2 regions of the Alteromonas sp. H02 genome follow, and region 1 is predicted to be linked to the other one. Evidence: predicted binding sites of a transcription regulator. Region 1 holds the regulator's gene; the other holds the start of a gene.
The links. Region 1 encodes sigma-54, which starts transcription at its own class of promoters, with help from an activator protein. Its sites were predicted from a motif close to GTTGGCACGNNNNTNGNNT; they were not measured.
Positions count from the first base shown of each region.

Region 2: a site for sigma-54 is predicted at 1,267-1,285, ahead of AC566Q_RS11475 (kinase). Genes of this name have one in related genera too.

Region 1 is NZ_CM185021.1:4,262,506-4,265,715, reverse strand. Features, by position in the region: gene ptsN (PTS IIA-like nitrogen regulatory protein PtsN) at 1-158, opposite strand, end outside; gene hpf (ribosome hibernation promoting factor) at 174-461, opposite strand; gene AC566Q_RS19785 (RNA polymerase factor sigma-54) at 486-1,964, opposite strand; gene lptB (LPS export ABC transporter ATP-binding protein) at 2,032-2,757, opposite strand; gene lptA (lipopolysaccharide transport periplasmic protein LptA) at 2,754-3,210, opposite strand, start outside.
Region 2 is NZ_CM185021.1:2,477,791-2,481,000, reverse strand. Features, by position in the region: gene cmoA (carboxy-S-adenosyl-L-methionine synthase CmoA) at 1-181, shown strand, start outside; gene cmoB (tRNA 5-methoxyuridine(34)/uridine 5-oxyacetic acid(34) synthase CmoB) at 198-1,175, shown strand; gene AC566Q_RS11475 (kinase) at 1,334-2,212, shown strand; gene AC566Q_RS11470 (HAD-IIB family hydrolase) at 2,212-3,036, shown strand; gene AC566Q_RS11465 (glycosyltransferase family protein) at 3,045-3,210, shown strand, end outside.

The sequences.
Region 1 (3,210 bases):
TTTTCACGACTGAGCAGGGCGTTAAGCGCGTCTTCTTTTTGAATTTCGGCGTTGGTTTCGGCAGCAATATCGCTGATGATTTCTAAAATTCTTTTTTTACTGTTGCACTGGACCGCACATTCAGTGCGATCCAGGCTAACTAAGGCTTGAATATTCATAAGGTTAAATTGGGCCTAGTGCTTTTTGAGCTTTTCCTTATGCTTAATTACCTGGCGATCCAGTTTGTCGACCATACTGTCTATCGCGGCATACATATCTTGATTTTCTGACGAGGCAAATACTTCCGCGCCACTCAAATGCATCGTGGCTTCGGCTTTTTGAGCAAGCTTTTCCACGTTGAGGATCACATGCACATTGGATATGTGATCAAAGTGGCGCTCCAGTTTACTAAACTTGGTATCAACATAATTACGCAAAGAATCGGTTATCTCGATGTGATGACCTGTAAGATTTATTTGCATAGTTCGTCTTCCTTATATTTCGGCCTAAATAAGGCTCTTGCGTTGGTTAGACGGTGGAATCGACAAGGATTCCCGGTATTTTGCTATTGTCCGCCGGGCAACTTTTATACCTTGTTCGGCCAACAATTGAGCAATTTTGCTGTCGCTTAGTGGTTTACTGGGCTTCTCGGCGGCAACCAGTTTTTTAATCAGAGCGCGGATGGCAGTAGATGAACATTCTCCGCCCGACTCGGTGGCTACGTGGCTGGAGAAGAAATACTTCAGTTCAAAAATACCGCGGGGGGTGTGCATGTATTTCTGAGTGGTTACCCGCGAAATGGTAGATTCATGCATATCAACCATTTCGGCTACGTCATTGAGGACCATAGGCTTCATCATTTCCGGGCCGTGTTCGAAAAAGCCCATTTGCTGCTGCACAATGCAGTTAGCAACCTTGAGCAAGGTTTCGTTACGCGACTCCAGGCTCTTGATAAACCACTTGGCTTCCTGCATATGCGAGCGAATAAACTGGGAATCTGAACTGTTGCGGGCCTGACGGCTCATGGCAGCGTACTGCTGATTTACGCTCAGTTTTGGCAGGCTGTCGGGATTGAGTTCAACCACCCAACGGCCTTTTTTCTTGGTGACCGATACGTCGGGAATAACGTACTCGGGCTCCTGAGTAATTAATGCACTGCCCGGACGCGGATTAAGGGTTTGCAGTAAGCGCATTGCTTCACGCAAATCGTCTTCCTTCAGGCGTGATTTACGCATTAAGGTGCGATAGTCCTTGCTGCCCAGCAGGTCGGCATAGTCTTCAATCAGGGTTTTTGCTTCCTTGAGCCATGGCGTGTCGGGAGCAAATTGTTTTAACTGGACCAGTAGACACTCCTGCGGGGTACGTGAGCCTGAACCAATCGGGTCGAACATTTGGATCCGTTTCAGCACGCATTCAATTTCGTCCACTTCAACCGGTTCTTCCATATCTTCAGTATTGACGCTCTGCAGGATATCTTCAACTGTTACGGTTAAATATCCTGATTCGTCAATCGAATCAATAATGGCAATCGCAATGGCACGGTCTACATCGCTGAAGGGCGTGAGGCGCATTTGCCAGAGCAGGTGGTCCTGAATATTGTCGGTGGTTTCACCCTGAAAAACATTCTCATCGTCGTTGGAAGCAGGGCCTGGCGCTGGCGCTGAGGAGGCCGAATAATATTCATCCCAGGTGCTGTCGATGGGTAATTCGTCGGGCAACTCGTTCTTTTCGAGGGCCTCATTGGTGTCCATGCTGGTCTCGGTGCTGGCGGTTGCTGCGGCATCCGCTTCCGCATCGAGTTTACTTTTCTCAACCGTATCGTTGTCGCTGTTGTCATCAACTTCCAATAACGGATTTGAATCGAGCGCTTCCTGGATTTCCTGTTGTAAATCCAGAGTAGATAGTTGCAGCAGTTTAATCGCCTGCTGCAATTGTGGCGTCATAGTAAGTTGTTGACTAAATTTGAGCTGTAAAGATGGTTTCATCTACTTCTGTTCTTAACGCCTTGCTTATTATTGATCGGGACAAAATTTGTTGTCTATATGCATCTAACTATAGCCTGAATTGCTCACCCAGGTATACATCCTTGACCTTTTGATTACTTAAAACCTGTTCGGCGGTGCCCTGGGCGATTAATTCCCCCTGACTCACAATGTAGGCTTTCTCGCATACGTCGAGGGTTTCCCGGACGTTGTGGTCGGTAATCAGGATACCAATTCCACGGTCACGAAGATGCTGTATGATCTTCTTTATATCATTAACCGAAATTGGGTCAACTCCCGCAAAGGGTTCATCGAGCAAAATAAATTTTGGATTCGCCGCCAGTGCCCTGGCAATTTCTACCCGACGCCGCTCTCCCCCCGACAAACTCATCCCTGTACTATTACGTATATGGTTGATATTGAATTCATCAAGTAGCGCATCGGCTTCATTTTGCTGTTCGGCAGAAGAAAGGTCTTTGCGTGTCTGCAATATTGCCATGATATTGTCAAAAACCGTTAACTTTCTGAAAATAGAGGCTTCCTGGGGTAGATAACCAATTCCGTTGCGGGCACGTTCGTGCATGGGCTGGCGGGTCAGATCCATCTCGTCGATGCGAATATCGCCCTTATCCAGTGCCACCAGGCCTACAATCATGTAAAAAGTGGTGGTTTTACCTGCACCATTGGGGCCTAACAGGCCAACAATCTGGCCGGCAGATACCTCAACGCTAACATCCCTTACTACCTGCCGGGACTTATACGACTTAGCTAAGTGGGTGGCGGTCAGGGTGGTCATTCGTTGTCATTATCCTGTTGGTCGTCTGTGCTATCACTGGCCTTGCTTTCGTCGCGCACGGCTTCAATATCTTCCAGACTAAACACGGTACGCACCCGGCCATCTTCACTGCCGCTGCCGTCACCGGTGGCTTTAAGTTGTTCTTTTTCCATGTCGTAAACGATGGTTTCACCTTTTACGACACTGGTATTCTGATTCAATTCGGCATCACCGGCCAGCGAAATAGTGCGATTCGCCACTTCATAACGGATCTCAAATGCACGGGCTTCCACAACCCGGCCATCGTCCAGAGTCTGGCTGTATACAGCAGGTTTGCCAGTAGCGATAAATATTTCCTTGCCCTTGCCGCCGCCAGCTTCTACTTCTACCCGGTCGGCCTTAATGCTGAGCGAGCCCTGGGTAACCTGTACATTATCAATCAGGATAGACTTTTTATTCTTACCGTCGAGGAAC
Region 2 (3,210 bases), 1.8 Mb from region 1:
GTTTAAACGCCAGAACGGTTATAGCGAGCTTGAGATCAGCCAGAAACGGGCGGCACTGGAAAATGTCATGCTTATCGACACCTTTGATATTCATCAGGCAAGGCTCAAAGAAGCCGGCTTTGCGGATGTGGTAATGTGGTATCGCTGTTTTAACTTTATGTCACTGGTGGCAATTAAATAACCCGGGTTAACTATCTATGTCTGCAACTGAACTCTTTCACAGCTGTTATAAAGACCTGCTTAACGGGCCTTTGTCACACTGGCTCAATACCCTGCCCCGACAAATGGACGAGTGGCACAGCACGGCGCTGCACGGTGAGTTTAAAAAGTGGCAAAAGCTGATCGCCAAATTGCCAGCCACTGAGGCCAGTACACTCGACTTTAAAGAGTCTGTCACCATAGGTGCAGCATCAGACATCGATACCTACACTCAAAAACAGATCGAAGGATTACTCCGCCAGTTTATGCCATGGCGTAAAGGACCTTATTACGTTCACGGCATTCACATTGATACTGAGTGGCGTTCCGACTGGAAGTGGGATCGGGTTTTACCTCATCTGGCACCACTGACCGGCAGACAGGTTCTGGATGTAGGCTGCGGCAGTGGATACCATTTGTGGCGCATGTATGGCGAAGGCGCCGCCGGTGTTTACGGTATTGACCCTACTCAGTTGTTTCTTATTCAGTTCTTAGCGATTAAGCATTTTATCGGCCAGGCACCCGTGCACTTTTTACCATTGGGCATTGAACACATGCAGCCGGTTGGCGCATTCGATACGGTATTTTCGATGGGCGTGCTTTATCACCGCCGTGACCCCATGGAGTTTTTACAACAACTTAAGTCACAATTACGCAAAGGCGGCCAGCTAGTACTGGAAACCCTTGTGGTTGATGGTGACGAACAAACCGTATTGATGGCGGGCGAGCGTTACGCGCAAATGCGCAATGTCTGGTTCCTGCCCAGCTCAAAAGCATTGTTAGTGTGGTTGCAGCGGCTCGGCTTTAACGACTGCCAGGTGGTGGATGAGTGCGTCACCAGCACCGAAGAGCAGCGCGCTACCCGTTGGATGACTAATCATTCCCTGGTGGATTTTCTTGACCCGGATGACCCTTCTAAAACGATTGAGGGTTACCCCGCCCCTAAACGGGCTGTGATTATAGCGAATAAGGGATAAACCGCTTCTTAAAGCATGCTGACACCTGCATTCGATCGCTTTTTGTGCAATCATAACCAAAAGGGATCGTTAAGCAGTAATTATCGACTGAATTGGCACAAATGTTGTAACTAAATTACAAGTATGCTGTGCGAATCATCAATAACTAAGGCAGCTTTATGGACATTTCTACATTTCTTGCGGCGCATCAACTTCCAGAGAGCTACCGCGACATTGCACAAAAATGGTTCATCCCATTGGCAGATGAAATCCATGAGCACCAAGATAGTGCAAAGAAGCCATTCTTCGTTGGTGTTAATGGTTGCCAAGGCTCGGGAAAATCAACGCTGTGCGACTTTTTAGTGTTTTATCTGAGCGAGTTTAAAAAGCTCAATGTGGTGTCGTTATCGCTGGATGATTTTTATCTGGATAAATCAAGCCGCAATGCGCTGGCTATAAAAGTGCACCCGTTACTGGCTACCCGGGGCGTACCCGGCACCCACGATGTATCACTGGCGCAAACGACATTCGACCGCTTACGAGGCTATGGCACTGTCTCGATTCCACGTTTTAATAAAGCCATTGACAACCCATTTCCGGTAGTTGAGTGGCCGGTTATCCACTCACCACCAGACATAGTACTGGTAGAGGGCTGGTGTTGGGGCGTAAAACCGCAAACCAAAGCTAAGCTGGCGGAACCGGTTAACGCACTGGAGCATGATGAAGATCCACTTGGCACCTGGCGCAATTACGTTAACAAACAGTTGGCGGATTCTTACCAGGCCCTGTTTGAACAAATGTCTTTTTGGGTAATGCTGAAAGCGCCCTCTTTTGATCAGGTATATAACTGGCGAAAAGAGCAGGAACACAAACTGGCTGCTAAACTGGGTTCATCTGAAGCGCACAGTGGCATTATGACCGACCTGGAAATCGAACGGTTTATACAGCATTATCAACGCTTAACAGAACAAAGTCTGGAAACATTGCCGCCGCAGTGTAATTACGTTTACCATCTGGACGAAACCCGTCAAATCACTCATGTAGAAAAGGCTGTTTAATGGATCAATCAAGTACTGTGATCTTTACTGACATGGACGGCACGTTGCTGGATCACCATACCTATAGTTTTGCCGCCGCTCAGCCCACGCTGGATGCTCTTTCGGCACGCGGAGTACCGGTGATACCCAATACCAGTAAAACCTTTGCAGAGATGACCGAGCTACGGGAAAAGATCGGTTTGAACGGCCCATTCGTGGTGGAGAACGGTGCAGCTGCTTATATTCCACACGGATTTTTTAAACAAAAACCGGCAGGTACCATCTGGCAGGACGGTTTTTGGTGTAAGTCCTTTATTTCGTCAAAGGGCTACTGGTTAAAATTACTTGAAATCGTTAAAGCAGATTTTGCGGGTGAATTTACTCATTTTAGCGAAATGAGCACCGAAGATTTAATGGCTGCCACCGGTTTGAGCGAGGATGAAGCCCGCTTAGCAGCCAAACGCCAATTTGGCGAACCGGTAATGTGGCTTGGTAGTGATATTCGCAAAGCCGAGTTTATCGAGTCAGTCAGAGAACGTGGCGCAACTCCGCTGGAAGGCGGGCGTTTCATCCATATTTCCGGAGACTGTACTAAAGGTAAGGCACTAAGCTGGTTTATGGAGGAGTATCGGCGTCAATCGGCGGTTACTGCAACGTCTATTGCATTAGGCGATGGCAAAAATGACATCGCCATGATGGAAGCTGCCGATATTGCCGTGCGCATCGCGTCACCCACCCATGAGCCTCCCCCACTGGATAAAAAAGATAACGTATATACCAGCACAAAACTTGGCCCTGAGGGCTGGACAGAAACGCTTACACAATTGCTTTCATTGAAAGATTAGGAGGACACATGGCCGATTTTTACCAAAATGGTGTCGTGACAACGCTACACAATCTCGCCAGCCGCTCGACCGAAGCACTCGAAGCTGAGCTGTTACGCTTTTCTCAGAAACGTCCGATGGCACTTATCTTGCCATCACTGTTTTCAGAGCTTGAAGGACCGGCATTGGGCCACA